Regions from separate parts of the Pseudoalteromonas sp. NJ631 genome, predicted to be linked through region 1. Evidence: predicted binding sites of a transcription regulator. Region 1 holds the regulator's gene; the other holds the start of a gene.

Region 1 (16,648 bases):
GTAAGAGACGTTAAATTCAGATTCAATGTATTGCTTTATACGATACCCTGTCAACCTACCACCGTTGTCATTTTGACTGTATTTTTCAATATACTGGCAAAGTTGTTTCTGCTGCGTATCGTTCAGATAACAACGTTTACCGATAGGTTTTTTAGCGTCAAGGCCAGTAAGCCCCTCATTAAGGTAGCGCTTTACCCACTCATTTACCATTCTTCTGCTGACATGCAGCATGGCAGCAATTTGCGTTTTATTGTGGTTATCACGGTAGTGCGCGACCGCTAAATAGCGGATCTTTTTACGCGCGTCTTTTTCTGATTTAGCTAACTTGAAAAGTTCGGCAGAAGTATGAGTATTCAAAGTTTATTTGTCAGTTGGAAAATAAATACAATTAGATCACAAATCATTACGGAATGGTATTAAAACCTCGCGAGGTAAACTCGCTCCTACCACAGTATCAGCACAGTGCAACATGGTGCGAGGTGGTTTATCCGCCGATGGTTTGCAATGAAGTTCTGAAAAAATATTCTAAACCTAAGTAAATGCGCTCCCAGCACAGTATTAGCAAAGTGCAACATGGTAGGAGGTAGTTTATCAGCCCAAAATCTTAATAATCTATTTCTTATTGCTTAGGGTCGTAGGTTATGCTTTGAGGCACGGACTTCGCTTCTTGTTAAATGCTACTCTAATTAATGCTATCAGCAAGTACACTTAAAATATGTCGAATAAAGAAACATTTGCGATTTTTTTTGAGCTGTATATACTTACAGTAAATAAACCACTGTATGGAACACCAGTTAATGCGTCCTCTAACAAAACGACAAGAACAAATCTTTGAATTAATAAAAGTATTCATAAAAGATACTGGCATGCCTCCAACTCGTGCAGAAATAGCTGATGCTTTGGGTTTTAAGAGTGCAAATGCAGCGGAAGAACATCTTAAGGCGCTTGCGAAAAAGGGAGTTATCGAAATGGTCCCTGGTGCAAGCCGAGGGATTCGACTTGTAGAGGATGAATCCGAACAACTTGGTTTACCTATTATCGGTCGTGTTGCTGCTGGTGAGCCTATTCTGGCAGAGCAACATGTAGAAAGTCACTGTAATGTAGATGCGAGTTTTTTTAAACCTAATGCTGATTATCTTTTGAGAGTTAATGGTATGAGCATGAAGGATATTGGCATTATGGATGGTGATCTACTGGCTGTTCACAGTACTCAAGTGGCTGAAAATGGCCAAGTGATAGTGGCTCGTGTAGAAGAGGACGTGACAGTTAAACGTTTTGAAAAGAAAGGAAAGAAAGTCTTATTGCATGCTGAGAATGAAGAGTTTAATGCGATTGAAGTGGATCTTGAGCATCAAAATTTCTCCATTGAAGGGTTAGCCGTCGGCGTTATCCGAAGTGCTGACTGGATGTAGTTTTTGAGAGCGAGCGTAGCGTTAAAGATAAAGTTGCGCTTGCTTTAACTATATTTTGTTTAAAAAGTGATAATTAACTTTTCTAACTATGTGAAAGTAGGATGATTATAGTGACTTTAATCATTTAGTAATATTTTTAGTTTTCTGATCTTTATACACTATTTTTCATCATTCTTCGTTTTAATCCCTATAGTCCCCAGTTTTGATTCTAAAGTCGGTCTTCTCAAAAATCTTGCAATTTGTTTGTTTTTTGACTAATTGGTTAATAGTCGTGCAGTAAGTCTATGTACAAATAGACAATATGACAGTCATCCAATAATAACAAAAGACAACCACGAGTTGTCTTGAAGGAGACGTCAAATGAAAATTTGTCGATTAGTTGTAGCATTCATCGCAGTGCTAATCGCCATGCCCTCACTTGCTAACAGCGCTTATAATATGAGGCAAGGTGTTACAGACATTAGTCATCAAGTGTATGAGCTTCACATGACCATATTTCTAATATGTTGTGTCATAGGTGTGATTGTGTTTGGGATTATGTTTTGGGCGCTTATAAAACACAGAAAGTCAAAAGGCGTTGTTGCAGCGCAATTTCATGAAAGCACCAAAGTGGAAATACTTTGGACTGCAATTCCCTTCCTGATACTCATTGGTATGGCAATACCAGCCACAAAAACGCTTATTGCTATGGAAGACACGAGTAAAGCTGATCTGACCATTAAAGTCACAGGTTCTCAGTGGAAATGGCACTATGAGTATATGGGGCACGATGTTGAGTTCTATTCCTTACTCTCTACTTCGAAAGATGAAATTAGTGATCTTAAAGAAAAAAATGAAAATTACCTGCTTGAAGTTGATAAGCATTTAGTTATTCCCACCGATAGGAAAGTTCGCTTTTTGATGACCTCAGATGATGTCATCCATTCTTGGTGGGTGCCTGATTTTGCGGTGAAGAAGGATGCCAATCCAGGCTTTATAAATGAGGCATGGACAAAGGTAAACGATGAAGGAATTTACAGAGGCCAATGTGCTGAATTATGTGGCAAAGATCATGGCTTTATGCCAGTCGTCGTCGAGGCTGTAAGTCCTGATAAATTTGATAGTTGGCTTAACGATGCTAAAGCTGAAAAAGCAAAAGCAGAAGCTGAGTCACAAGCAGTTGCCCAACAAACTCTTTCGAAAGAGGAGTTAATGGAGGTTGGTGAACAAACTTACATGGCTTATTGCGCAGCTTGCCATCAACCAACGGGGCTTGGGCTACCAGGTGTCTTCCCTGCAATGAAAGGGAGTAAAGTCGTCACTGGAGATATTAAAGCTCATATAGATATTCTCCTTTTAGGCCGCCCAGGAACTGCGATGCAATCTTTCGCAAAGCAATTAACAATCAAACAGATCGCGGGGGTTATCACCTATAAAAGAAATAGCTGGGGTAATGACACCGGCGATGTTATTCAGCCAAGTCAAATACAGCGTGAGATAGATGCATTAGAGGAGGGTAAGTAATGAGTGCCATCGTAGAAGAACATTCACACCATACAGCTCCCAAAGGCTTAAAGCGCTGGCTGTTTACCACCAATCATAAAGACATTGGAACACTGTATTTATTGTTCTCACTAAGCATGTTTTTAATCGGTGGTGCTATGGCGATGGTGATCCGAGCCGAGTTATTCCAACCAGGGTTGCAGCTTGTAGATCCGCATTTTTTTAATCAAATGACGACAGTACATGGACTAATAATGGTATTTGGCGCAGTCATGCCCGCATTTACAGGCCTTGCCAACTGGATGATCCCAATGATGATTGGTGCTCCTGATATGGCGCTACCTAGAATGAATAACTGGAGCTTTTGGATACTACCCTTTGCATTTGCAATTTTACTGATGTCGTTATTTTTGGAAGGCGGCGGGCCTGCTTTCGGTTGGACTTTTTATGCGCCACTATCTACAACGTATAGCAATGACAATACAGCATTTTTTGTTTTTGCGATCCATATAATGGGCATTAGCTCTATTATGGGAGCTATCAACGTTATCGTGACCATTGTCAATCTTAGAGCTCCAGGTATGACATGGATGAAGTTGCCTTTATTTGTCTGGACTTGGCTGATCACTGCATTTCTTCTGATTGCAGTTATGCCCGTACTCGCTGGCGCTGTGACTATGGTATTGACTGATAAGTTCTTTGGAACGAGCTTTTTTGATGCAGCAGGTGGTGGTGATCCTGTTATGTTCCAGCATATATTCTGGTTCTTTGGTCATCCTGAAGTGTACATCATGATATTACCTGCCTTCGGCATAATCTCTACGATAGTACCGACATTTTCAAGAAAGAAACTGTTTGGCTATGCATCAATGGTTTATGCAACCGCGTCGATTGCTCTGTTGTCGTTCGTCGTTTGGGCTCATCATATGTTTACTACGGGCATGCCTTTAGCTGGTGAGTTGTTTTTTATGTATGCAACTATGCTCATATCTGTGCCTACTGGCGTTAAGGTTTTTAATTGGGTAGCTACAATGTGGCGAGGTGCTATTAGTTTTGAGGTGCCCATGCTTTTTGCCATTGCGTTTATCGTACTTTTCACAATTGGCGGATTTTCCGGTTTGATGTTAGCAATTACGCCCGCAGATTTCCAATATCACGATACCTACTTCGTTGTCGCGCATTTCCATTACGTGTTGGTTACGGGTGCAGTATTCTCAATAATGGCCGCCGCATATTATTGGTTACCAAAGTGGACAGGTCACATGTTTGATATCAAATTGGCTAAATTTCACTTTTGGCTCTCTTTGGTTAGTGTGAACGTATTGTTCTTCCCTATGCACTTTGTTGGTCTTGCTGGCATGCCAAGGCGGATCCCTGATTATGCTCTACAGTTCGCTGATTTCAACGCGATCATTAGTATCGGAGGGTTTGCTTTTGGTCTTTCTCAACTGTTGTTTGTTGCAGTGGTTTATAAATGTATAAAAGGTGGAGAGCAGGCCCCAGGGAAAGTGTGGGATGGGGCTGAGGGATTAGAGTGGCAAGTACCATCTCCGGCTCCTTATCATACCTTTTCAACGCCACCGGAGATTAAATAATGCAACATGGACGCCTGCTTAAGAAGCTAATTTTGTTGACGCTAGGTATGTTTGCTTTTGCCTTTGCACTGGTTCCTCTATACGACGTTTTTTGTGATGTCACAGGCCTAAATGGTAAGCCATCCATGGAAATCGCCAAGCAGAGCGAGTCAATTGTGCAAAGTCGACAAGTAGATGTGAGCTTCACAACGCATAGTCAAAGCCAGGCGCCATTTAAGGTCGATGCAGTCGAGCATTCGGTTAGAATTCAACCCGGTAAGCTAACCGATGTCAAATTCATTGCAAAAAATTTGAGTGATAGTGAGCGTGTGTTGCAAGCGATCCCTTCAGTGTCTCCAGGGAAAGCGGCAAAGTATTTACACAAAATGGCCTGCTTTTGTTTTGATCAGCAACCAATGAAAGGCAAAGAAGAAGTTGAGTTTGTCTTGAGGTTCTATGTAGATACGGAGCTCCCAAGTGATGTTGAGGAACTCACGCTTTCATATACGTTGTTTGATATTACAGAGCGAGTTAGCAAACAAGACAGTGATGGACTGAATATGCTGGCCGCTCGAGAGGAGTTCAAATATGAACCATGAACAAGAAAAATATTACGTGCCTGAGCAAAGTCCATGGCCAATCGTCGGGGCTTTTGCACTTTTCTTTATCGCTGTTGGCGCTGGCTTAACGATTATTCAACTTAAATCAACCAGTAATAGTGGAGTAATGCTACTGCTCGTGGGTATTGCTGTGCTGATCTATATGATTTTTGGTTGGTTCAGGAATGTGATCCAAGAATCTCAAACTGGATTATATTCTGCCCAAATGGATCGTTCGTTCAAGCAAGGAATGGGATGGTTTATCTTTTCCGAAGTTATGTTTTTTGCTGCTTTTTTTGGCGCACTTTTTTATGCTCGAATGATAGCTGTGCCGTGGTTAGGCGGTGCAAGTAATAACGCCAGTACCAATGAGGTTTTGTGGCCTCAATTTGAAGCTGTATGGCCATTGCTCACAACTCCAGATGGAACTGTCACTCAAGCTATGGGTTGGCAGGGACTTCCGCTGATCAATACGATTATTCTATTAGCATCATCAGTAACCCTTAGCTTTGCTCACGTAGCTTTAGAAAAAGAGCAAAGGGCGAAAGTGAAGGCGTTCTTAGGGTTAACAGTACTACTTGGCGTCGCATTCTTAACCTTGCAAGTGGAAGAGTATATTCACGCTTACCAAGATCTGGGGTTAACTCTCCAGTCGGGAGTTTACGGTAATACGTTCTTTTTGCTGACAGGATTTCATGGTTTTCACGTCACACTTGGCGCGATCATTCTTTTCGTTATATGGATAAGGGTATTAAAGGGTCACTTTACCGCTAAGAATCACTTTGCTTTTCAAGCTGGGGCTTGGTATTGGCATTTTGTTGATGTTGTTTGGTTGTGCCTGTTTGTATTTGTTTATGTGTTGTAACAACGGGTGAAGAGTGTAGCTTTATAAAGCCAAATTGAGCGGCAAGACAGATTAGAAGTACGACAGCTATTGATGCATAAACTCTTTGTTGCAATAGCCTCGCCATCGACTCTTGTTGCTCTGACTTGAGCATGACTAGCATAGCTCTAAATAGATTTAGAAAAACGAGTAGTAGCAATACAACAATAATAATTTTAATCATAAGGGGTGTCCGATGGATTTAGGTGCACTTTTTAAAGGTAGATCAAAACCCCCCATATTGGCAGCATTAATCGTTGTTCTTTTATGTGGCTCGCTCTCTTATTGGCAGTGGCAAAGAGCGCAGCAAAAACATGTGTTGCAGCATAAAGTTGAGATTGAAAAATCGCTAGGCGTGGCTAATGAGCAGCAAGTAACATCCCAGCCGCTCACGCAATATGTTAATGCTGAAGTGTCGATTACAGGGAGTTTTGTAGGCGATGCGGTTTGGTATTTAGATAATCAAGTCGTGAAAGGCCGAGTCGGTTTTGATGTAATTGGCATTATAAAAATTTCCGAAACTGATGAGTATCTAGCTGTTAATTTAGGTTTTGTGCCTCAGCTGGCTAGTCGCGTGCCTACCGTTTTCTCTCTTCCAAGTGGCACCGTTTCTCTGCCTGTCTATATCAAATCTAGTGCTAGTAAGCGGTTCACCTTAGCTAAGTCTGCGGCTGAGGAGACAACAAAACAATCTGTGATTCAGTATATTGATGTTGATTACTTGTCTGCGGAGTCAGGTAAACCTCTTTTACCTCTAATTGCCTACATGACTAAAAATAGACTTGATGGAACTGAGCCCCATTATCAACCGGTAGTAATGTCACCGCAAAAACATGAAGCTTATGCTTTACAGTGGTTGCTTATTGCCTTGGCCGCGGTAGTAATTGGCTGGAAACTTTCAAAAAAGGAGAATAAAGATGTCTAAAAGCGCGGCATGGTTTATAGGGCTGTTCGTATTCCCCTTACTATTGGCATTTGTTGCCTTAAAGGTCGGCTGGATACCACATAGCACGACTAATCACGGTGAATTTTTAAGTCAGGAGGTTCGCCAATCAGAGCTGGTTTTAGATACTGAGTGGAGTATCGTTTATCAGCGACCAAAGCAGTGTAATAAGCAATGTTCTTTACTGCTAGATAGCTTACCTAATTTGTATTTAGCGCTGGGGAAAAACCAGCAGAAAGTATCGCTTGTGGTATTACAAGAGCGAAATGAAAAAGGTATTGAGTACGCTACTTCTTTGCCGATATACCTCAACCAGTTAGATGAAAACTATCTCTACCTAGTTGATAAAACTGGGTTATTTGTACTTAAGTATGCACCAGTAGCAAGCTTAGAAGAAATACGAAGTGTACAAAAAGGGCTACTGAGTGATCTGAAGAAATTATTGAACTACTCTCGTTCAAGTTAGGAGGTAAATATGTCCAAGGTAAGAATAAAAATCGCAATATTTGCCTGTTTCGTCGCAATAACGGTAGTGACACTTGGCGCCTTCACACGTTTAAGTGATGCGGGACTTGGGTGTCCAGATTGGCCTGGGTGTTACGGCTTTTTAACAGTACCAAATGAGACTCATGAACTATCTGCGGCGAAAGACAATTTTCCACATTTAGAAGTGGAAGCAGAAAAAGCTTGGATTGAAATGATCCATCGCTATTTTGCCAGCTTCCTCGGGTTACTTATTTTGGCACTTGCATGCATAAGGCTATTCAAGAAGCAAAAAACAAAAAACCCTAATCGTCACTACTACTTACTGCTATTGCTTGTGTTATTTCAAGGGGCACTTGGGATGTGGACCGTGACGATGAATTTACAGCCAGTTATTGTGATGGGTCATTTACTAGGTGGGTTTAGTATTCTTGCATTGCTGGTGTTATTGGTTTTAAGGCTGAAATACACCACTATTACTGCTAGTGTAACTAGCCTTACCTGTCGTTTATGTTATGTGGCTCTTGGTGTGTTGATTATACAAATTGCGCTTGGTGGGTGGCTTGCAGCCAATTATGCTGCTCCACATTGTACAGGGTTGCCGCTATGTGACAATCTGCAACTTTTCTCTTGGCAGAGTTTATTTACGCTTCCTGAAGCTTCAGCGACTTATGAGTTTGGTGTTTTGCCATTCGAATCTAGAGTATCTATTCACTTTATCCATCGGATATGGGCAGTTATTACCGTTTTAATGTTACTTGCTGCATGCTGGCCACTGCTTAAAGCAAGTCAAAACCGAGTACTCCGACACTCAGCGCTTGTCGTTTTAGCTTTAATTTCTATACAAGTTTTGGTTGGGGCTGCAATAGTACATTTTCAGTTTCCTCTATTGTTGACACTATTCCATAACTTCATGGCAGCTATGGTGTTATTAGCAATGGTGAGATTGTGCTTTTTTATCAGCTTGGCGCAAAAAGTAGGGGTGAAATATGCTTCAATTAACTAATTTTTTAGAGCTTCAAAAAGCAACTACGCTATTACAAGCCTACTTTGGCATGTGTAAGTTCAAAGTAGTATGTATGTTAGTTATTACTGCTTGGGTCGGGATGATGTTAGCACCGCAAAGTGATAAAACATTATTGGCACAGTTAATGAGTTTGTTTGGCATTGGTTTACTTTCAAGTAGTGCAGCAGCTGTAAATCATATCGTGGATAGAGAAATAGATAAAAAGATGGCGCGAACACGAAACCGACCGTTAGCGACAGACTCCGTTTCTGTATCATCAGCTTTAATCTTCGCGACAGGCCTCGCAATTTCAGGATATGCTCTATTAACTATTTTTGCCAATCAGTTATGTGCGCTACTTACCTTAGCCGCGCTATTCGGTTATGCCGTGGTTTATACGTTATTGTTAAAGCGCGCAACACCTCAAAACATAGTAATAGGGGGGTTAGCAGGAGCGATGCCACCTCTGTTAGGTTGGGTCAGTGAGACTGGTCAGCTTGGTGCAGAGCCTTGGTTGTTAGTAATGATCATTTTTGCTTGGACACCTCCCCACTTTTGGGCATTAGCTATTGCTCGTAAACGAGATTACGAAAAAGCCGAAGTCCCTATGTTACCAGTAACGCATGGAAACGAATTTACAAAACTCTGTGTGCTATTTTATACCATCATTTTGACTTTAGTCTGTTTGCTACCTTACCTAGTGGGAATGTCTGGTTGGATCTACTTGCTGGTCTCCGGCATAGCAAATGTCGCTTTTATTTACAAAGCCACAAAGCTTATGAGAACAAATAGTTTAGAGTATGCTATGAGGGTATTCTATTTCTCTATCTGGCATCTTTTGATAGTGTTCATTGCACTCTTTGTGGATAAAGCATTTATATGAAAAAATTTTTCTTAATTATCTCTATGTTAATTCTGTTTGGTTGTGGGCCTGCGCCAGATGTGTCGGAAAAAGTGGTTTGGTACCCTAAGCCTAAGGACGTGAAAGCGTTTGAATTAAGGGATCAATACGGTGAGGTAGTCTCAAATCAAGACCTTACCGATAAATGGAACTTGCTGTTTTTGGGTTACACTAGCTGTCCCGACGTGTGTCCTATGACGCTGTTGAAGCTGACTCACGTATATCAATCCGTAAAAAACAAAAGTGACTTACAAGTATGGTTTGTATCGGTCGATCCTAACCGAGATACTGAAGAGAGGCGTTTAGCCTATATCAAGCACTTTGATCCTAATTTTAAAGCGGTATCTGCCGATCATTCGGCTTTATTTCCGTTTGTGAGAGATCTCGGTTTAATCTACGCAATAAATCAGGAACAGGCAGAAGAGTATTATGTTGATCATAGTGCGTCTGTAGCATTAATTAACCCTAAAGGGCAGCTTGAGGCTATTTTCAAACCCACTTATACAGCTGGAGCTGTCCCTACAATCGATGACAAACTACTTCTCGCTGACCTAGAGAAGATCATCAATTAGTCTTATATCGGCACTGGTCGACCCCAGTGTCGCTGTACTATCTTACCTCTAACGCTTTAATTATTTGCGGATTTTTAATCAATCTTTGTGGCATTTTTACCATCACGGTCTAAGCTAATTTTATTACTCATTTTTACAAGGATAGTCTTCAGCTCATGTTGAAACTTCCACCTGAAATGGCGATTAACCATGTGGAAAGCCTGTACCATCAGATTTTCCAAGACTCTATGGAAACATCAGACATCACGATTGATATTAGTGAAGTGCAAAGAGCCGACACAGCGTCTATACAACTGCTCTGTGCCGTACAGAAACACTTGCTCTCTTTAGAACATAAAATTGTATGGCATGGTGAAAGTGACGCTTTAGCGCAGGCGGTAGATGAGTTGGGATTAACCCATTATTTATTCCATAGTATTGAAAATTAAGAGGTGAATATGAAAAAGATTTTAGCTGTGGATGATTCGGCGTCAATGCGCCAAATGGTTGGCTTTACTTTGAAAAAAGCAGGTTTTGATGTCACGGAAGCCAAAGATGGCAGTGAAGCGCTATCTATTGCCAAGCAACAAGGGTTCGATGCCGTGATCTCTGATGTAAACATGCCTGTAATGGATGGGATCACTCTTATTAAAGAGCTGCGCAGCTTACCCAACTATAAGTTCACCCCTTTACTGATGCTGACAACTGAGTCGGGGTTAGATAAAAAAACAGAAGGTAAAGCGGCGGGAGCAACAGGTTGGATAGTGAAGCCATTCAACCCTGAACAACTACTAGCGGTATTGAAAAAAGTCATAAGATAGATACAGAGAGGCGTCGATATGAGTATTGATTTAAGCCAATTTTTTGATGTCTTTTTTGAAGAGAGCTTTGAAGGTCTAGACATAATGGAAGCTGAGCTGCTGAATTTACAGCCAGGCCATGAAGACTCAGAAACGATCAATACTATATTTCGCGCAGCACACAGCATTAAAGGTGGCAGTGGAACATTTGGTTTTACTTCTGTCGCTAACTTCACGCATGTTTTGGAAACCTTACTCGATCAGATCAGGGATGGGCGTCGACAGTTGACCGCTGAACATGTCAATTTGCTGCTCCAATCCGTTGATTGTTTAAGGGCCTTATTAACCGCATTACAAGCCGAAGAAGAGCCAGATCTTTCCAATGCGAATGAGTTGAAAGTTAAATTTGAAGAGATTTTAGGTGGTAAAGAGAGTGCTAGCTCAGATACTGCCGATAGCACACCTCAAAGGCAAGAATCTCAAACCTATCAAATAGACTTTAAACCGCTCCCTCATTTGTTTAAAACCGGTAATGAGCCGCTTTATATGTTAAGTGAGCTATCGGAATTGGGGGATTTAGAAACTCATGCATTTTGTGATGCAATACCTGAGATTGATGACTTCAATCCAGAGGATTGTTACCTCAGTTGGCGTTTATACTTAACAACCAGTCATCCAGAATCGGCGATTAAAGAAGTATTTGAGTGGGTTGAGGATGATGCTGAAATTTCTATTACCTTATGTGGTGGTTTATTTGAAGATGATGTGAGTGTCTCTACAACGCCAGAACCAGAGAGTGATAAGAAAGAAGCGTCGAGCAACGACACTCAAAATACTGATGTACCAAAAATAACCCCGGCGACAAAGGCTAAACCTGAGGCTAGCAAGAAATCAGCAGAATCGACTTCGATCCGTGTTGGGATTGATAAAGTTGATTCGCTTATCAATATGGTAGGGGAGTTGGTTATTACCCAAGCTATGTTGACTCAATTAGGTGAGCAAGAACCGACCGAAAATACGCTTGCTGCGATGCAAGAAGGCCTCGCTCAATTAGCCCATAATACGCGCGATTTACAAGAAAATGTAATGCGTATCAGGATGTTACCTATTAGTTTTGTCTTCAGCCGATTTCCCCGTTTAGTAAGAGATACGTCACAAAAGTTGAATAAACAGGTTGAGCTAAAACTGCTAGGAGAGCAAACAGAATTAGATAAAACCGTGATGGAAAAAATTTCCGATCCTATGGTTCATTTAGTAAGAAACTCTTTGGATCACGGCTTAGAAACACCAGAAGACAGAATAAAAGCCGGAAAAGATCCCGTGGGTACGGTGACACTGAATGCTTTCCACCAAGGTGGAAATATTGTGATTGAAATCATGGATGATGGCAGAGGCTTGAATACCGAAAAAATAAAAAGTAAAGCAATTGCCAATGGCCTAATTCAAGCAACTGATGAGCTGACTATTGAAGAGGTTAATGAACTTATTTTTAGGCCAGGGTTTTCAACAGCTGATGAAGTGAGTGATATCTCTGGTCGCGGCGTAGGTATGGATGTTGTTCGACGAAATATTCAAGCATTAAACGGCAGCGTCGAAGTGACCTCTGCAAAAGGGGTTGGCTCGACATTTACGATTAGGCTGCCATTAACGCTGGCCATTCTTGATGGTCAACTGGTTAAAGTTGCAAAGCATACCTACATCATTCCACTTATTTCTATTGTTGAGTCTTTACAAATAGATATTAAAAAAGTGAGCAAAGTAGGTAATGGTTTAGAGGTGCTTCGGTTACGAGATGAATACATACCAATACTAAGGCTATATCAACTATTTAACCATGGTGGTGCAATAGAAGAGTTGGATAAAACACTGTTAGTAGTTGTAGAGAGTGATAATCACAAAGTGGGATTGTTGGTGGATGATTTACTAGCGCAACAACAGGTCGTTATTAAAAGTCTCGAAGCGAATTATCAGAAAGTAAATGGGATCTCAGGGGCGACAATTTTAGGTGATGGAAGAGTCTCTTTAATTGTTGATATTAGTGGTCTTATCAAACTGAGTGGCTTAAAGCGTCCAGGAACTCAAGAGTTATTAGTAGAACAAGAGTTAGATGAGGTGGTGTCATGATCACTGAAAAAGCCTCGATTAATGAACAAGTCATGCTTGCAGACAGAGATGACGATACACAATTTCTCACCTTTATGATGGCGGGAGAAGAATATGGCATGGATATTCTGGCCGTACAGGAAATCAGAGGGTGGGAAGAAGTCACTGCAATTCCAAATGCTCCTAAGTATGTGAACGGTGCGATTAATTTACGTGGCACGATAGTGCCAATCATAGATTTAAGGGTTCGATTCGGCTTACCGCAAATCGAATATGGAGCTCTAACTGTGGTTATCGTTGTCTCCGTTGTAATAAAAGAGGCAACAAAGATTATGGGGTTAGTTGTTGATGCGGTATCTGACGTATACAGCATCAACGAAGAAACAGCGAAGGATGTTCCAGATTTTCAAGACTCGGAAAATAGTCAATTTGTACAAGGACTTGTAAATGTTGGTGAAAAAATGGTCGTACTTTTAAATTTGAAAAAGATATTAGATCTTGAAGTAAAGCAGAATGAGCAATTGGTTGTCGGGGGATAACATGAGCGATCAAGCATTAGCAAGTCAACTCAACAATAGGGTTCTGATAGCGGGTGCCATAATATTTGTGGGCTTGGCAATTAGTGTTCAAATGTTGAATATTAATATGTCTACACAAGCCTATGTGGCGATGGTTATAGCAGCTGTTAGTGTGGTGCTGGCAATTTTACTACTTAAGCAAAGCGCAAACATTCTGCTTTCTAAGTTGCAAGATGTTGAGGAAATTGTTCCCGCGATCGAGAGCAAAGATGCTAGCTTGCTCAATGCAAGTAATGCGTCACGTCAATCATCTTTATACAAAGCAGTTGCTAATTTATTAAGTGGTGACGCGGTAGATAGTCAAGATCATAGTCATAGTTTATTGTTAGCTTTAAAGGTCTGTCAGGCAAATATTATGCTTGCAGATACATCTCTCAACATTGTGTATTTAAACGACTCAGTGACAAGTATGCTGCGTAAAAACCAGGCCAAATTACAGGAAGAGTTACCCGGTTTTAATGTCGATAGTTTGATTGGTGCAAATATAGACACATTCCATAAAAACCCTAGTCACCAGAGAGGTATCTTAGCTAATTTGACTCGTCCATATGTCACGCAAATCAAAGTGGCAGGGTTGACCTTTGATCTTATCGCTACACCTGTTTTTGACGATGAAGGGCAGAGGATCGCTACGTTAGTAGAGTGGAAAGACCTTACAAGAGAATTAGCGCTAGAGAAAAAACAAAAGGATTTGGCAAGCCATAATGCTCGTATATCCAGTGCGTTGGATGTTTGTCAGGCTAATGTAATGCTGGCAGATGAGGATCTGAACATTATCTATGTTAACGATTCCGTGGTTCGTATGCTGAGAGACAATCAAGCACAGCTTAGAAAGTCACTGCCGAATTTTGATGTGGATACGCTTGTTGGGCAGTGTATTGATGTATTTCATGCTAACCCAAGTCATCAAAGAGGTCTGCTCGAAAAGCTGAGTGATGTATATCGCACAGATATTAAAGTTGCGGGTTTTACTTTTGGCCTGATCGCGACTCCAGTATTTAATGATGAGAAAAAGCGGATTGGTACAGTCGTTGAGTGGGACGATAAAACAGAGCGTTTAGTTCGTGAAGAAGAAGAGAAAGCCACTGCGGCTGAGAACTTACGCGTCCGAAGAGCATTAGATAATGTATCAACGAATACGATGATAGCAAATGAACAGTTCGAGATTGTTTATTTAAATCGAGCAGTGAAAGACATGATGAGAAATGCTGAAAGCGATTTAAGACGTGATTTGCCTAACTTTGATAGTAACCATCTTATGGGGGCAAACATTGATGTATTCCACCGCAACCCAAGTCATCAACGTAGTATGCTTTCTCGGCTTGAGACAGAGTATAAAACGGAAATCGTTGTTGGTGGAAGAACTTTTGGCTTAGTCGCTAACCCGATATTTGATGGTAATAACGAACGCGTGGGCACCGTTGTTGAATGGGAAGATAGAACCAAAGAAGTCACGATTGAGAAAGAAGTGAATGGCCTTGTACAGTCTGCAAATGGCGGTAATTTGAGCGTTCGTTTATCAGAAGATGGCAAAGATGGCTTCTATCTGAGATTAACACAAGGTTTGAATAGCCTGGTCTCCACGGTTGATGAGACGGTTACAGACATGGGAGATATGTTAGACGCATTGGCGACAGGTAACCTGACCAGACGTATTGAAGGTGAATACCGTGGGGCATACGAAAAACTTAAAAAAGATGCCAATACTACCGCTGAGAAGTTAACTGAGGTACTAGGCCGGATCCGTACTTCTGCAAACTTGGTTGCTAGTGGTGCTGATGAAATATCCCAAGGTAACGCTGATTTGAGTCAACGAACAGAAGAGCAAGCATCCTCACTAGAGGAAACCGCCTCTAGCATGGAAGAAATGACGAGCACCGTTAGACAAAATGCAGATAACGCGAAAGTAGCGAATGAATTGGCTGAAGAAACTTGTGACAAGGCGACTAAAGGTGGTGAAGTAGTCACACGCGCAGTTGAAAGCATGTCTGAAATTAATGATTCAAGTAAGAAAATTGCCGACATTATAGGCGTTATTGATGAAATCGCTTTCCAGACAAACCTATTGGCATTAAACGCAGCCGTTGAAGCTGCCAGAGCCGGAGAACAAGGTCGAGGCTTTGCAGTGGTCGCGGGTGAGGTCCGTAATCTAGCTCAGCGTTCTGCAGCAGCGGCGAAAGAGATTAAAGATCTGATCAGAGACAGTGTAAGTAAGGTTGAAGATGGTACGTTACTGGTTAATGAGTCGGGTGAAACGCTAAAAGAGATAGTTGAGTCTGTTAAGCGGGTGACAAACATGATTTCTGACATTGCTGAAGCGTCGATTGAGCAGAGTTCAGGTATTGAGCAGGTCAATAAAGCAGTGTCACAAATGGATGAAATGACGCAGCAAAATGCTGCCTTAGTTGAAGAAGCGTCAGCCGCAGGGGAGTCGATGGCTGAGCAAGCAAATGATATGAGAAGATTATTAAACTTCTTCACTCTTGATGAATCTTCACACCGTAGCTTAGAAATATCTGAGTCACCGAAGAACTATAAAGCGCCAGAAAAGCAATTACCAAAACGGACAATGAACTCCAATAAGTCCCCTCAGCAAAACACGAGAAGTAATCAGTTTGCAGATGACTCGGAAGAGTGGGAAGAGTTTTAGGGTTAGGCAATAGATCAATTCCGTAGTGGGGGTTGGCTGAAGGAATACGACGATGCGAGAGTTTCTGTTGACCGATAAGGATTTTTCCGAAATTTCGGCTCGAGTCTATGACACATGCGGCATAGTACTCGGGCCGCATAAAAGGGAAATGGTCTACTCAAGGTTGGCAAGGCGCATAAGGGCCAATGGGCTAAATTCATTTGAGGCGTATTTGTCTTTTTTGGAAGAAAACCAAGATGTTGAGTTTAGTCATTTTATTAATGCAATAACAACTAACTTAACTTCTTTCTTTCGAGAAAATCATCACTTCGAGTTCTTAACAAAAAGAATAGTTCCTGAAATTATTGCTAGGCACAAACACGACAGAAGAGTCCGGATCTGGTCTGCCGGGTGCTCTACAGGTGAAGAACCCTATAGTATTGCGATGACCATTGCGAATGCTTTTCCGAATGGTTGGGATGTCAAAGTGCTAGCAACAGATCTAGATTCCAACGTCTTGGGCAAAGCGAGTCTCGGAGAATATACGGCAAACAACGTCACGGGGCTAGATGAAGATAAGCTCAAAAAATGGTTTCTTAGAAGTGCTGATGGAGCAATGTATAAAGTGAAGCCTAAATTGCAATCTTTCATCCATTTTAAACGACTTAACCTTCTAGAGCCGTGGCCAATGAAAGGACCCTTTG
Region 2 (16,648 bases), on a different contig from region 1:
TTGGACGTATGGGCAAAAACCTAAGTTATTTGGTAGATAAGTGTCCAATCTCAGTGAGTTAAGTACGTTAATCAAACGTAACTTATTGGCGAGTCGAAAAATATTCTGGTATATTCAGGCAACACCACCACTGTAAATAAAAGAATAGGTTAACTTGTGGGCAATCGTCGTCCCCCATCAAGATATGGTGCAAGCTCTTTAAGTGTAAAGCTGTCGATGTTGATTTCGGCCGTGTGTTTGATCGCGGGGGTTTTTGCTGCGGCATTGATGCTAAAATCTGAAGAAAAGCAGTTAATCTATGAAGAGTATGATGAGCTCAAGCGTTTTAGTGCGCAGGTGAACAATCAGTTCTCAAATTACCTCGACCTTAAAGCTAACTTGGCCGAACAAGCCAATTCAGTGGTTTCCAAACACTTACTTTATGGTGTTCAAGATTTATCTGGCGCGCAAGCGAGCGTCGACAAGCGTGGCGAAAACTTAGCGAGTACAGCCAAAAATGGCCTTTCTGCAGCTATGTATACTGGCGATTTAAAATTGCAGTCAGTGCAAAAGTTATTTTCTGAATCTGAATTGCTTTGGAATATTCTTGCACCCCCACTGTTACAGGATTTCTTTAATTTTTACCTCTCTACAAAAGACGGCTTTGTCCGTGTTGCGCCTCCTAATGCCCTACTAGCGAAAGACCCGAGGCTGGTAAATAATCAGCTTCATAACTTGCCTGTTTTACATGCTGAACAAAACCCAACGAGGGAAGCGGTATGGTCGGGCGTGTATTTTGATAGGGTTTGGAACAAGTGGGTTGTCAGTATTTTGGTGCCTTTATACTTACATGACAAATACCTTGGGTTAACGGGTAGCGATATAGAGTTGACCACCTTACTCGAAAAACTACCTAAATCTGACCATCAGCAAGGCTTCATCGTTTTTGATAAACAGGGCCGATTATTGGCAGCTCCCGGCCTGTTTAAAACCACCGCTGCGACTGGGCAGCTATTGGACCACAACAAGCTACCAGAAGATTTGAGTAAAATAGTACAAACTGCACTTATTACTAAGCTGCCAAATATCCAAGATGAATTTAGATATAAAGACAACTGGCATATTATGCACGTGACCCATATTGCCAATTTAGATTGGTACATTGGGATCTACAAGAAGCGGGCGTCGGCTATCTCGGCCATTGAAGAGCTTAAAGTTAAGTTCTTTGGTTTGTTTATTCTGTATGCCATTTTTGTCGCAATATTACTGCATCAGGTTTTGTATCAATTAGTACTCAAACGCATCAATGCGCTCGTTAAAGCAGTGAAGGGATTTGGTCGAGGGCAGTGGGATACGCCAACCTTGCCGCATACCGATGACGAAATAGGTCAATTGAACGCCTCATTTAATGACATGAGTGTTGAGATAAAACAGCTTGTAAATGGTCTAAATCAACGTATTACAGAAAAAGAAATCGCTGAAAAGGCGGCAAACCGTTTGTCAAAAGCTGTGGCTTTCTCTGGTACTGGCGTTGTATTGACCAATGAGCATTTTCAAATTGAGTACGTCAATCCAAAAATGCAGGAAATGACGGGCTATGATGAACAGCATTTTATTGGCTCTCCGCTTTTGAGTATTATTTCAAAAGACATGGCAATTCTAATTGATGATATTGATATTGACTTGCGCAGCCGCAATCATTGGCGCGGGGATACTATGTTGGCGGGTAACAGAGAGGCACCTATTTGGGTCAGTTTGAGTGTGTCGCCGATCCGCGAAGAGGGCGGCGCGATTTCAAGTTATGTTGCCTCGGCCCAAGATATTTCGTTTGTAAAAGAAAGCCAGCGTAAAATGGAAGAATTGGCTTACTTTGATACCTTAACTGGCCTTGCCAACCGAACTTTTTTCAGGATGCAGCTACGTAAATCTATGGCGCTTGCCGAGCGTGGTCATTACGCCTTTGCTCTATTTTACTTTGACTTAGATGAGTTTAAACGCATCAATGATACTTTGGGACATGACGCGGGTGACCGCTTATTGCTTGAAGTCGCGACGAGATTGAAAAAGCGGCTCCGTGCAGAAGATACCATTGCCAGATTGGGTGGGGATGAGTTTGCGGTGTTACTGAGCGGCATCAATGAGCGAGAAAATGCCATGGAAGTTGCCAATATCATTCAAAAGACACTGGCAGAACCAATAAAACTGGGGAATAACGAGGTGATCGTCAGTGCAAGTATTGGCATTACGATGGCTCCGTTTGACAGTAAAGAAGAAGAGCAGCTGCTTAAACATGCAGATTTGGCAATGTATCAGGCCAAAGCAAAAGGGCGGAACACTTACCATTTCTATAGCCAAGATTTAGATGAAGCTGCTAACGAGCGCCTGTATATAGAAAACGAGCTGCGTATAGCAATTAAAGCGCAACAATTTACCTTGCATTATCAGCCACAAGTGAACAGTGAAAGTGGTGAGGTTGTAGGCTATGAAGCACTTATTCGCTGGTTCCACCCAAGCGAAGGAACCATTCCGCCAAGTAAGTTTATTCCAATTGCTGAAGCGACAGGCCTAATCGTAGAGCTTGGTGCATGGGTGTTAGAAGAAGCATGCCATTTTTCTCGTCGTTTAAAAGCCGCGGGCAAGATTGCCAACGTATCCATCAACCTTTCTGCGAGACAGTTTAAAGACGCACAATTGATCAGTACGCTGTCAGATATTATTGACAGAACTGAGATGGAGCCGACTCTACTACACCTTGAACTTACCGAGAGTATGCTGATGGGAGACGTGGAAGCGGCAATCATACAACTTAGAGATATCAAAGCGCTTGGCGTTTCACTGTCTATTGACGATTTTGGTACAGGCTATTCGTCTTTAAGTTATATTAAGCGTTTCCCAGTTGATATACTTAAAATTGACCGCTCCTTTGTAAAGGATATCCCTGAAGATCCAAACGATATGGAAATCACCGCTGCTATCATTGCGATGGCGCAAAAATTAAATTTGCAGGTTATTGCTGAAGGGGTGGAAACTGAGGCTCAGATGACGTTCTTGGCGAAAAATAACTGCTATATTGTACAAGGTTATTACTACAGCCCGCCGTTAAGTGAAGCCGAGATTTTGCGGTTTGCCCCAGCGGTATAGCGGCTCAGCCCCAACGCTTGGGGCTGAAAATAATAAGCGCTTAACCGCCTGCGATTTTCACTTTGAATCCTTGGCCTTCTAATAATTGCTTAAGCTTTTCTCTGTCATCGCCTTGAATTTCAATAACGCCTTCTTTAACTGCGCCACCTTGACCCATTTTTGATTTAAGCGTTTTTGCCAATTTCTTTAGATCATGCTGTTCACTATCGATGCCAACGACAAGCATAACGCCTTTGCCTTTTCGCCCTTTAGTTTGTCTTTCAATACGAACGGCGCCGTCTTTAAAAACTTTCCCTTGAACTTCTTGCTTTGGCTCTTTGGTGTCAATACGGCCTACATCTGTGGAGTACACAAGTCTTGATTCTGACATTGATTCTGGTCCTCTTGCGGGTTCTTTGCAGAGATCATAGCAAAAAGCAGATTAGATGTTTTTTATTTTTTGCTAAATGATTTTTAAGCGTTATATTTAAATTGGTGAGGGGAAACAAATCAAAATAATTTAGGAGCTTAATGATGAGCTTGAGTAAAAACGCTTCTGCTGACGGTAAGACACTAACCATTCAAATTAGAGGTAAGTTCGACTTTAATTTGGTGCAATCGTTTCGTCAGGCGTATGCGGAGGTGAATGATCAAACCGAAAAGGTTGTTGTTGACCTGCGTGAAACCGATTATATGGACAGCTCCGCTTTGGGTATGCTGTTAAATATGAAAAAAACACTAGGAAGCTCAGTTTCTAGCATTCAAATTAGTAACTGCCGTCCACAACTTAAGAAAATCCTCCAGATCTCTCGTTTTGATAAGAAGTTTGATATTGACTGATCGCTGATAGATTAGCCCCTCATGAATATCTTGGTAGTCGACGATCAGGTATTAAACTGTAAGCTGCTCAAGGCAATGCTTGAGCAACAATTTTATACGGTTTTTTGTGCCCATAATGGTCGTGATGCATTAAAAATTCTCGAAAGTCAGGACATCGACATCGTGCTGCTAGACGTTGTCATGCCCGTAATGGATGGCTTTGAGACTGCCCCCAAAATAAAGCAATATGCGGGCGACGTATACCTCCCCATCATCTTTATCACTGCACTTGAAGATCAAAGCAGCTTTGAAAAATGTCTTGCTGTAGGAGGTGATGACTTTATTCATAAGCCGTTTGATAAAGTCATTTTATCAGCCAAAATCAAAGCGCATGCGAGGACACGTAGGCTCAGCCAACAAAGCAACGAACAACGCCGACAACTAGAATATCACTATAACCAGATAGAGCGAGAGCACGAGATTGTTGAGCACATTTTTAGTAATGCGCTTGCACAACAATCTGAATATCCTGAGATTTGTGAATACCACTTGTCCCCCGCGTCAATGTTTAATGGCGATATGTTTTTAATGGCCAAGAGCCCAATGGGTGGCTTTTATTGTTTACTGGGTGATTTTACTGGCCATGGTTTAGCGGCTGCAGTCGGTGCGCTTCCCGCATCGCGCATTTTCTACACTATGGTGCAAAAGGGAATGGCGGTTAGTGATATAGCCGTTGAGCTCAATACCGCCCTTAATGAGTTATTACCCGGCCATATGTTTTGCGCAGCAGCGATCATAGAATTGAGCAGCTCAGGGAAAAGTGTTTCTGCTTGGCTTGGTGGTTTGCCAGATTTATATCTGATTGACCAAAATGGTAGCCTTATTAAAACCATTGAGAGCCAACATATGGCACTCGGCATTTTAGAAGTCGATGAGTTTGAACGTAATCTGCTGCATTTTGAAGTTAGCCCCGACCAACGCCTCGTAATGGCGACAGACGGTATCATCGAATCTGAGTCTGAGCGGGGGGAAATGTATGGCGAACGACGGTTAAAGCGCTTGCTGGCGAGCCGGCAGCATATTTCCACGGATCAAATTATCTCTGAAGTTCGCGAGTTTTCTGGCAATACGGAGCAACAAGATGACTTAAGTATCGCGATTATTAATTGCGTTGCCAGCGAGTCAATTGTTTCTGCGCCTAACCATTATTCAAGCTTGCCGTTTAATATTTCGTTATCTTTAGATGCCAAACAGATGAAAACTACCGATCCGGTACTTGAGCTGGTGGACTTGCTTAGTGAGGTTGACGGTATTTCGGCGCATCGCTCTAACATCTTTTTACTACTCTCCGAAGCCTACAATAATTCTTTAGATCACGGTGTGTTGGGGCTAGATTCTGAGATTAAAAATAAAGAAGATGGCTTTTTTGAGTTCTACAGTTTGCGAGAGAGTGTTTTGAAGGAGCTAAAAGAAGCGCTCATTATTATTTCAGTGCGCTACAGCCCTGAAGAGCTAAAGCTATACTTCAACATTTGTGATTCAGGTAATGGTTTTGAATCAAGCGAGCGTAACAAAGCACAGCAAGAGCATAGCCATGGCCGAGGTGTTAGCTTACTTAACGAAATTGCTCAAAGCGTTAGCTACAACAGTGCTGGAAATGAAATAGAAATGATTTATTCACTCACCTCTAAATCGGTCTAAATTCCACTCAAGCGTATTTCACCTCTGCTTTAGTTTACTATCTACTCCTATTACTCTATGTACCTGTTTTTTAGTGTTGGCAAGGTATAAAGAGCGTGGTAAAGTTGCATTAACTTTAGATGTTTAGATGGCTAAAATGTCAGATTATATTTCATTGAGTGGATTATCTATCTCCCGCGAGTTGCTTTTGCTGCAATTAGAAAAACTAGATGCTTATATTGAGCAAAACTCAAGCCCTGCTGTATGGTCATATCAGATCCCTGAACTTGGGGAAGGGGGCGCTTGCAGCTTGTTTGGACACCTTCAGGAAGCACCTTTTTTATTGAGTGACTATGTTGAAAAGAACACGGCTAATGCACGTTCGCTTACCAAGCTGCAAACGATAGTGTCAGCGGTAGTTGAATTTACAGCTGTTGATTGGTTTGGCATATACCAAGCAAGAGCGACAAATGAAGGGAAACAACTTCTCAAATTAGCGTATTCTGGCGCGCCGAGTAGACCGCTATTCCCTATAACGGATGCTTTTGCCGCTACGTCAAATAATATTCAAACGGTATTGAGTGCTAAAGCTCGAGTGATTAATGACATCCCTCAATATGTCGCCAGTGGAGGAGAGTACTACACTTGCGATCCAAAGGTGAAAGCAGAAACCTGTCTGCCATTATTCGATGATGCTCAAAATTGTATTGGAATTATTGATGCAGAAGCGTTTTCTGAATCATTTTTCAACGAAGAAATTTTAGCATTGCTTGCAGCGGCATGTACGAGAATCCCTGAATATTTACCCAAATAATTATCGGAATGTCCGGCTGTAAACTTGACGCCTTTGTGGTGCTGCCAAGTTTACAAAAATGAATAAAATTCTAGATAAATATGGTAACTGAGATGCAAGTCTCTATGTTACCATCAAGTCTACTGGAATCGGGCGTCAGCCGCTCGAGTTTGCATTAATTAAAATAAAAGAGATAAGCCATGTTCTCAGAGCTAAAACCACTTCCAACAGATCCTATTTTAGGCCTGATGGCCGCTTATAAACAGGACACTAACCCAAACAAAATTGACCTTGGTGTAGGTGTTTATAAGGACGAGCAGGGAAACACGCCGGTACTTAGAGCGGTTAAAAAAGCGGAAGCGTTTCGTTTAGAAAACGAAACGACAAAATCTTATATTGGTTTGGCTGGTAACTTAGACTTCTGTCAAAAGATGGAAACACTGTTACTTGGAGAGCATAGTACATTATTGGCAAACCGTGTACGTACGGCACAAGCACCAGGTGGTACTGGCGCATTACGTGTTGCTGCCGAATTTATTAAACGTTGCAACACCAATGCTACTGTTTGGGTTACGACGCCAACTTGGGCAAACCACATTAGCCTATTTGAAGCAGCTGGTCTAACAGTTAAAGAGTACCCTTACTACGACTACGAAAACAAAGGGTTGTTGTTTGATGAGATGATCAATGCGCTGAAGCAAGTACCTAAAGGTGATGTGGTACTACTTCATGCATGTTGTCATAACCCAAGTGGTATGGACTTAAATCAAGCGCAATGGAAAGTAGTTGCTGAACTCGCAAAAGAGCAAGGCTTTACACCATTAATTGATATTGCATACCAAGGTTTTGGTACCAGCCTTGAGGAAGATGCACAAGGCCTTAGAACGGTTGCGGATACAGTTGATGAAATGATCATCTGTTCATCTTGCTCTAAGAACTTTGGTCTATACCGCGAGCGTATCGGTGCGTGTTCAATCATTGCAAAAGACAGTGCAACTGCTGATGTTTCAAACTCAGTATTACTTAGCGTTGTTCGTAGTATCTATTCAATGCCACCAGCACACGGTGCTGATATTGTAAATACCATTCTAAGCAGTACTGAACTTACGCAAATGTGGTACGACGAACTTGACGAAATGCGCGGCCGCATCAATGGTCTACGTACGTTGATCAAAGAAAGCCTAGCTGCAAAAGGTGTTGAGCAAGATTTCTCATTCATCGACCGTCAACACGGTATGTTCTCTTTCTTAGGTATTAATAAAGAGCAAATTGACAGACTACGCACTGAATATGCTATCTATATGGTAGGCTCTAGCCGCGTTAACGTAGCTGGTGTAAGCAAAGATAATATTGATTACTTTGCTGATGCAGTGGCAAGCGTAATTAAATAATACCACGCTACACAGCACAAAATAAAAAACCGCAAATTTGCGGTTTTTTATTTTCAGCCTAAACCACTCACTGAAGTAAGTGGTTATTATCATTTAGGCTTGCTTAATTTTTGTCACTTTATCTGGATCTGACGCTTTTTCGTTTTCAGGTTTGTTTTTGGTATTGGCCTTTGGTGCTACTTTGCCACCTTTTAACACAGACACAAAGTCATCTTTTTGTTTTGCAATTTCAAGCGCTAGGGATTCAACTTGTTGTTCACTCAGCGGCACGTCAACTTTCGTTAGCATGTCTTCCAATGCTTCAGCTACATCTAGCATCTTATCATAAGCATCAGCTTCTTTTTTAGACGTGAAAGTCATACGCTCGACTCCATTTCTTTCAACAACATATTTGATGATAACGGCCATGGTTATTCCCCTAGTCACTGTTTTTTTATACAGTAAATCGAATTGAGTGATTAAGCAAGTTATTTTGAAAATTTTTCAAGTGCTATTGAGTGAAGAAGAATAAATTAAATTGATTAAAAACAAAAGCTTAATGTTTGTTTGGGTTTTTGAAAGAATGAATGTTTTTTGACAAAGTCAATATTCCAATCTTTATTTAACCTGAGGTTTGGATAAGGAATGAGCTAGCTCATTGTTTTAAACTCACATTAATTTATTTCCTTTATCTAGCCAGAGAGTTTTGGGGATAGCTAAGCGAATTTACGCACCAATAGCTGGCTATTGGAAGTGAATTCAACACAGTTAGCGCTAAAACTAGCTGCTAGAAAGGCATTAATTATCCGAAGCTCAGGTTATTTTATAAGCTTGCTGCAATCATCCATTGAGAGGAATGCAAAAAGCTTTGGATACTTTTTACGCACAAGGAGTGTATATATGTTCAATAAACCCACCATACTTTCTATTTTATTGGCGTTAGGTTTAAGCTGTTCAAGCGTGCTCGCAAAACCTGCGGAGCAAGCAAAGTCAGCTTCTCAAACACAGCAGCAAAGTGCTGTACTCGATATTAATTCCGCTGACGCTTCGGCGCTTTCAAGTTTACCAGGGATTGGTATTCGTAAAGCTGAAGCCATCGTAGAGTACCGTAAGAAAATGGGGCGCTTTAAAACAACAACGGAGTTGCTGGAAGTAAAAGGAATTGGGAAAGGAATATTGGCAAAACTGGAGGGAAAAATTAGAGTCTAGTCGTAGTTATTGTGTGCGAGCTTAGCTGCTCGCACACAGGTAGATTGAAGATCAGGGCTTATTCGAGGCGTTAAACTCAGCGATTGCCTGTGCTAACTTGGGTTTGCCAAACTGTATTTCCAGCGGTGTGGTCAGTAGCGGATAAATTAATCCAGCTACCAATAAGACAGGTAATAACAGCCAGCCTTCAAATACGACCAATGAGGCAAAAAACGGTGTGAGCAGTAGCAACTTGGCTATTCTTAACACGACCTTTGTTTTTGCATCAAGGTGGCTAAGTGCAAGACGTAAGATCATCTGCTTGTCACGTAATTTAAACGCTCTCAGTTGCTCAATTTGGCTTAACCTAAAATGCATGAATGTGATATCTCAACTTCTTTTAGTAACATGGAAAAATAAGAAAAGAATAAATGCAACACTATAAAATGCAAAGATAATTTCCATCCATCCAGGCATAGACAATCCTGCAAAAGACCAATCTATATTGCCGCAGTCACCTGTTGCAGCAAAAAAACTTGGTAGCCATTCATGCAGCGGCATAAACGCAGGAAAGTTTGGTACAAAGTCACAGGTAAAAGCAAATGGATCTGTTGTAGTTTGCATACTGATATGTTCACGGGCGATAAAATAACCCCAAATACTGCCTACCCCCCACGAAACAAATGCGAGGCTACGCAGTGCGAAAGAGCGAGGAGAAATCATACCGATTAAACCAGCTGCTAATAACCCCAACATAGCAAAACGCTGATAGATGCACATAATGCAGGGCTCTAAACCCATACCGTATTGGAAATACAGTGCAACGGCTTCAAAAATAGCAGCGGATAGTGCTAGCAATCCCCAAGATTGCCTAGAGAGATGAAAAGATGAAATCTTCATTATAGAGAAACCCTTTTTGTTTTATTATGCTTTATCTGGCCGCGTTAGAGCAACTTTACTTCGCAGTGTGCGCTATCTTTGCGACGATTTTTCGACTCTTGTTACCAGCAGAAGTTCGAAAATATCAGAATAGATCACTTGATTAAGTCAATTGAGGTGAGACCGACATTATCAGCATTTCTATTCTGACGTATTTACTCACTTTTCTCGAGGGCATCGATATGAAAAGTAGCACGCTCAATGGCTGAGCCGTGTAAGATAACATATTCAATATCGTTATAAGCCGCGACTGACTGCAAAGGGTTACTATTTAAAAGTAATAGATTAGCCACTTTCCCCACAGCGATGCTGCCGTACTGGTAGTCTATCGCAAATGCTTTGGCATTATTGATGGTTGCAGCAGATAACAAGCTAACGAGGTCTACTCCGGCTTGATCCATCATCGTTAATTCTTGATAAGTCGATAAGCCAGGTTGCGAGACATAAGTTGGTGCGGGTGGCGTATCTGAGCCAAGCAGCAAGGTTGCGCCATTTTTATATAGATAATTTAGTGCTCGTTGCCCTTGAGAGAAAACTTGCTCAAGTTTAGCCACCTTTTGTTGATTACTTATTTCACCCCAGCCTTGACCCATTTCTCGAGAAAACCAGCGACCAGGTTCACTTTGATACCAAGCAATTTGAGACGGAGGTAATACGGTACGATATTCAGACGAGAAGGTGAAAGTGTTGTCAGTCACTTTCGCCAGAGCATTCATCACATTTAATGTGGCTTGATATGCGATGTCTTTTTCGATGATGGTATCCAGCACAGCTTTTACATTGGTTGGCAGTTCGCTTTCGCTAGGGGCTGTATTTGGCGCTAACCAGTTCCAAAGTCCATGCGCCATAACGTTGATATTGGCATCTACAGCAAGTTGTTGCATATCAATGGCATTCGCATGTGCCATTACGGGTAACTTCATTGAGTTTGCGGACTCGACTAACTGTTTGGCAGTTTCTTGATTAATAAGCGGTATAGCACTGTTTTCTCCAAAGCCATCTTCAAAGTACAGTTTGGCACAAGTTGCACCGTCAGATTTCATTCGCGTCAAGGGCTGAGCTCCTTGGTGAGCGTGTACTTGAGATGGTGTTAGCTCATGAGCGGGATCGCCGTGTTGCGCAGCAAAGTAGGGTTTATGTTGATGTAGCTTTGAGTAACTAAGACCTTCAGCATTATACCCTTGGTAAACTGGCATTGCGCCACAAAAGTAGGCGTCGGGTGCGGGGCCATTTGCTGTAAATTCGGTCATGCCGGTTGCAGTGTTTGACGGGTCAACAACTTGCGTGACGCCATAGTAAAGATAATTAGCGCCTTGCCGTTGTAAAAATGCTGTTTGCATTTGGCGAGCTCTAGGGGAGGTGTTAAGTAATCCCGGCATTGTTTTTAGGTGGACATGGCTATCGGTTAACCCTGGTATGAGGTATTGACCATGAGCATCAATGACCTGTGCTGCATCCGGTTTTTGACTTGAGTCAGAGACTTGTATAATTTTGCCATCTTGGATGGCGAGCCAATGATTGGAAATGATATTGACTTGGTGCTTATCAATAGGATTTAAAATGGTAGCATTGTCGATACGAAGGTCCACTGCTGCAAATAATGCATGAGAAGACAGGGCGCAACAGGCCGCAAATATTAATGTTTGTTTTTTCATAATGAAAACCAGTTAGTGTCGTATTAGATGTCTTCGAGCATAACTGGCGAGGTACTTTGTGTTTTAATTTTCATATAAATTAACTCTGAAATTTTTCTTAATTTAATTAAAACTATAATAATCAATAATGTAAGGTGTTCTTGGGTTGAAAAATTTGCTTTTGGGAAATTGGCTTGTTGTGCCTAAATTGAACCAGATTGTGGAGTATCCGACTGGCCGTGAATATACGGTCACCCCAAAAGTGATGAAGTTACTGCTGGTGTTGGTCGATGCGAAAGCTGAGCCTCTGAGTATTGATAACCTCGTCGAGTTAGTTTGGCACCCGAAGGTGGTGTCTGACAACTCGGTCTACCAAGCTGTGGCGCAGTTAAGAAAGATTTTAAACACAGATCCACAATACGAAGAATACATAGAAAGAATATCAGCTCAAGGCTACCGCATTCATCCAAACATTGCGCTTAGAGAGCATAAAGCGGCTGTGATGCCAGTGAGCAAAAAGCGAATTTGGCTGCTTGGTGTTACCATTACGTTGCTCGCTCTCATCGCCTTTTTTGCTTTTTATATTCAAACTGATCAAAAGCACAAGACACAAAACAACCCATATTTTGATGAGATCACTCTTGCCACACACCTATCCCAAAGTACAGCGGTGGAGGAGTTAGCGCGAGCGAAAACGATTTATCAGCAAGTGTTATCTAAACAAAGTGATAATGTCGAGGCACTCAGTGGCTTATGCAATGCCTTTATGGGGCTTAGCGTATATGGCGCGGTGTCAGAGTATGAATCGCTTGCTTTGTGTCGACCATTGTTAGAGAAGGCACGGATCTTAGATGATACAAATATTGAAGTGATAACCTCTCTTGCGCGCTTTGCAGTGATGGAGAATGAAATTGAGCAAGCACAGGATTATTTTAAGCGAGGATTTGAGCTCTCAACCGAGTATGCTCGCTTATGGCATTGGTATGGTCGATTTCTTCGGGACCAACACAAAATACTCGATGCAATTGCTGCGCATAAACAAGCGTATCAGTTAGCACCAAACGATGCGGTTATTATCCGAGGATTAGCCTATGCCTATTTGAATTTTAGAGAGTTAGTGCTCGCTCGAAAATATTTTGATCGTAGCGTTGCTGTTGCCCCCCACACCAAAAACAATCCGCTCTATGCGCTAGACTTTTATCCGCTTAACCAGAATAGGGCAAGCGAATATTTGCTGTGGTACCAAAACAATCACATCAGTCATAGTAAATTGTACCCCGCGCAGCAATTGAGCCACATATTAGTGTTATTGAGTTTAGGGCGAGCAGAAGAAGCTGAGGAGACATATCAGCAAGCCGCTAATTTAGGTTCAATTTCTACTGCATTTAGACTCTATGTTGAAGCCGGGATCGCATGGCGACAGGGTGATGTCGAAAAGGCCGAAGGACTCTTAAAACAGCGATACGAGCTAGACTCAAAGGGCAATCATTATGTGATGCCTTATATTCTTGCTTTACTTGCACAGCAGAAAATACAACCTGCGCTAACACTTTTTGAACATCATTTTGCTGATATCGCGGCGCTTAAATTTCCAGAGACAGGCAATGTAGGGCAATACCTTACTTATGCCCTGATGCTGAAACGTACAGGTCAACCAAGCAAGCTCAAACGAGTAACACAGTTGTTGACACAATACCTTAATCAAGGAAATCAGCTTGATGCAGCTTTATCTCCATACTGGTCCGCACTTAACAATGACGCAGCAGAAACACAACAAGCGCTAACGCAGCTGCTCAACACTGGCTGGTTACCCGACTACAATGATAGTTTTTTTGCTACGGACCTTTATCTCGCTTTGACATCAGACCACGAATTTAAACAAGCATGGCTGAATAAGCTTGAAAGCAGACAAAACGAGCTCTAAAACGTTAGGTTACTCAGGCATAAAGTTCGCTATGTGATTTAAAAGTAGGGAGCGAATTTTCTTGGTGATTCCTTGAATAGGGGTTCTGTGTTTCGGCAGACTTTGATATTGGCTTTTAAAAACAGGGTTCGATTTTGTTGCCTGTGAGTTTTGGTTTCCTTAAGCTGCTTTGTTGTTTGCAAGCAACGCTCGAAAGTAAATTGCAAAAGATGTCTAATAGCATTATTACATGCCGCTTTGTCTGTTTATTTCGCAGTCGTTTCGTGTGCACTTTAGGAGAAGTATTTGAGTTATACAAAATGAAAGCAGAGGCTGGATGGTCTGATGAAGAGCAATTTGTTTACATTAACAGCTCAGTGTTTAGCGAAGATGAGCCCGTTATGGCCAAGTCTATATTGCATTAAGTGAGTTCTAAGCCTCACACTACATCACAATCTCACCGGCATTAAACATGGCTATTTTTGATCATACACACATCAATTGAGAATAAGGCAAAACAGATTGTTACTCGTGACTATTTAAAAATGAGTCTTTGTGCATTTTATTTAAAAATATAGCTTCTAACTCTTGTTGCTAAAGTCTGGATATCAGAAGTATGGTTATTTGATAAATAAATGTTTATTTTTGTAACTTACTCTTTTCTATGTGATACTTCAATTTCAATATTATCGAGCGTATTAATGGATTGAGTATGGCTAAACCTGTGGTGCTTGCAAATGGAACCATGTTCAAAACACAAACAGAAGCGAAGGCGTATTTCAGTACCATCCTAAACTCTTCGTGTTCAGGTAAAAGGTTCACCCCAAATGATGAAGAGTTTTCAAACATACTGGCACTTTATCAAAGGCATCCAGAGTTTGATTGGAAAACTAGAGACATATCTGACATAAAAGAGTTTACTATAAAGAACTCAGGAGAATTTAATACTAAATGTTTCCATGTAGTCCATTTCGACGGTTCTATAGCAGATTGGAGTTATGTTTCTGCTATAAGTTCGCGAGCAAAGAGTCAGTTTCAATGCTTTATTGACGGCGCAAGGTCTTTACTTGAAAGTAGCTCATACAGCTTTCGTGATGCTGACTTTAAGGATAAATGTACGATTTTTATCGAATCCCAGGGTTTCACGACCGATAATTTCCCATCTAGCTGGATATCAGCACCTGAAAGACTTCAATATCGTTCTAGTTTAACCAACGATATCGCAAGTCAATTTGTTATTTGGTATGAAAAAAATAAATTTTAGAGTTGTCAAGGTTTACTTTTGAGGTGCAAATGACCGTTAATATTAATCGCTATTTATCTGTAGATAAAAGTACATATGATGCTTGTATTGGATGTTTGGAGCACGAGTATGTAATCGAAGATTACAATACTAACATAAGGCTTCACTACCTAAAGTTTGATGGTAACGGACAACCTATGGTCAAAGCTCTTGCAAACTTATTGTACGAATTTATCATCGATTACTGCATTTCATCCGCGAATAGACCAGATCAGCTCACCGCGAGAGAATCTGCCAGGTTAACGAAGGAAGCTAGAAAGCTGTTTCGCCATCCGGAAATAGATGAAGACAATCCAGATAGAACAGGTGAAGCAGGTGAGTTACTTCTATTCTTCTTAATTGAAGCTATTCTAGGGGCTCCTCAAATGGTCTCTAAAATGGAACTTAAAACTAATCACAAAGACGAAGTAAAGGGCTCGGATGGTATACACGCTAAGTACAACCAAGAAGAAGATCTTGTAGACTTTTTTTTTGGAGAAGCAAAGCTATATGTCGATCCTAATTCAGCCATTCAGGCTGCATTGAATAGTATTGATGACTTTCATAGTGTAGAGATGCTAGAACATGAGTTCACTATGGTCACTAAACATTTCAAATATTCAAATGAAGAAACTAAAAATGCCTTATCATCTCTGATCATTTGTGGGGAACCTGGGCCTAATGCTCGACTAAATCACGCTTGCCTTATCGGATACAACTATAAGGACTTTAGTTCTATTAGTGGCGGAAACCCTAAAGCTTTAACAAAAAACTTTGTTTCAAAGTTTCAGGTAGAAGGATTGCGCTTAACTAAATCCTTACAGACCAAAATAGCTAATATGAATTGTAACCATCTTTCTTTTGAGTTTTTTTTCCTTCCATTTCCTTCCGTAGATGATTTCAGAAATGCCTTTAACAAAGCGCTAGACTAAGAGGGGAACAGCATGAGTGAAATACTCGATATTCAAGTGCTAGTAAGGAAATTAGAAAAGGCTAGCATTCAAAACCAGCTTCCACCTAGCTTTAAATCGGAAAATGCAGATTGTTTCACAGAAATGGAAATTAGGGCGCTCGTAAGCTACGCTTCTGTTTTGTCGCTTGGAGAAGGCGATGAAATAAATGAATCTTATGAAGTTATTACTAGGCTTCTTGAGCAAACTAAAGGCAATAACAAACTCGTTAAAGTGGCTGCTGAAGTTATTTTATCTAGGATTGGTAATTTCCCTAGTAGAGATCTTTTAAGAAGCAGGTATGTAATAGATAGAAGCATACCAGTCCCTCTAAGACTGGAAATCATTGCTAGAGAATCAGAAAATACGATTATTGATGAGACTGAAAATGAAATACAACTTACTGACTTCCAGCTTCAGTTGTTTAGGTCATTAGAAAGCGAACAAAATCTGAGCATTTCAGCTCCGACATCCGCAGGAAAATCTTTTGTATTGAACCTTTCTATATCCAATCAAATCAAGGAAAGAAAGTGTAGTAATATTGTCTATGTCGTTCCGACTCGCGCACTAATCTCTGAAGTATCTATGAGGGTCCGAGGTACTATCAAACGAATTGGGCAAGATAAAGCAATTATACGAACAACACCATTTCCTGTTGATAGAAAAAAGATTCGTACTAACGTTGTGTACATTTTCACACAGGAGCGGCTGTTGAGTTTTTTAAGCACAACAGATACTGAACCAGAGATCGATATTCTAATCATCGACGAAGCACATGAAATACAAAATGGTAAGCGAGGAATAATACTTCAAACGGCAATAGATGTAGCGTTAAGGAAGTTCAGTCATGCTAAGCTACTGTTTGCTAGTCCTCTGATAAAAAATCCTGAGTACTTCTTATCTCTATTTCAACGAACATCTAATGGTAAATTCTTCACAGAAGTCGTTTCCCCAGTTTCTCAAAATATACTTTTAGTTAATCAGGTAACAA

The links. The regulator LexA, encoded in region 1, represses DNA repair genes until DNA is damaged. The targets are predictions, from matches to a motif close to TACTGTATNNNNATACAGTA.
Region 2: a site for LexA is predicted at 8,206-8,225, ahead of A587_RS0101420 (YebG family protein). Genes of this name have one in related genera too.

The regions. Positions count from the first base shown of each region.
Region 1 covers NZ_AKXJ01000022.1:43,607-60,254, reverse strand. The annotation lists partial or broken gene A587_RS24880 (IS630 family transposase) at 1-357, opposite strand, end outside; gene lexA (transcriptional repressor LexA) at 798-1,412, shown strand; gene coxB (cytochrome c oxidase subunit II) at 1,773-2,915, shown strand; gene ctaD (cytochrome c oxidase subunit I) at 2,915-4,489, shown strand; gene A587_RS0122985 (cytochrome c oxidase assembly protein) at 4,489-5,067, shown strand; gene A587_RS0122980 (cytochrome c oxidase subunit 3) at 5,057-5,932, shown strand; gene A587_RS25475 (DUF2909 family protein) at 5,838-6,134, opposite strand; gene A587_RS0122975 (SURF1 family protein) at 6,147-6,875, shown strand; gene A587_RS0122970 (hypothetical protein) at 6,868-7,359, shown strand; gene A587_RS0122965 (COX15/CtaA family protein) at 7,369-8,382, shown strand; gene cyoE (heme o synthase) at 8,366-9,265, shown strand; gene A587_RS0122955 (SCO family protein) at 9,262-9,855, shown strand; gene A587_RS0122950 (STAS domain-containing protein) at 10,011-10,283, shown strand; gene A587_RS0122945 (response regulator) at 10,293-10,655, shown strand; gene A587_RS0122940 (chemotaxis protein CheA) at 10,674-12,758, shown strand; gene A587_RS0122935 (chemotaxis protein CheW) at 12,755-13,276, shown strand; gene A587_RS0122930 (methyl-accepting chemotaxis protein) at 13,278-15,965, shown strand; gene A587_RS0122925 (CheR family methyltransferase) at 16,018-16,648, shown strand, end outside.
Region 2 covers NZ_AKXJ01000001.1:284,844-301,491, reverse strand. The annotation lists gene A587_RS0101450 (bifunctional diguanylate cyclase/phosphodiesterase) at 157-3,120, shown strand; gene A587_RS0101445 (translation initiation factor) at 3,161-3,490, opposite strand; gene A587_RS0101440 (STAS domain-containing protein) at 3,634-3,939, shown strand; gene A587_RS0101435 (fused response regulator/phosphatase) at 3,961-5,619, shown strand; gene A587_RS0101430 (GAF domain-containing protein) at 5,747-6,412, shown strand; gene A587_RS0101425 (amino acid aminotransferase) at 6,592-7,782, shown strand; gene A587_RS0101420 (YebG family protein) at 7,876-8,190, opposite strand; gene A587_RS0101415 (ComEA family DNA-binding protein) at 8,662-8,970, shown strand; gene A587_RS0101410 (hypothetical protein) at 9,022-9,327, opposite strand; gene dsbB (disulfide bond formation protein DsbB) at 9,340-9,849, opposite strand; gene A587_RS0101400 (amidohydrolase family protein) at 10,044-11,543, opposite strand; gene A587_RS0101395 (winged helix-turn-helix domain-containing protein) at 11,689-13,446, shown strand; gene A587_RS0101385 (DUF3223 domain-containing protein) at 14,138-14,689, shown strand; gene A587_RS0101380 (HamA C-terminal domain-containing protein) at 14,719-15,639, shown strand; gene A587_RS0101375 (DEAD/DEAH box helicase) at 15,652-16,648, shown strand, end outside.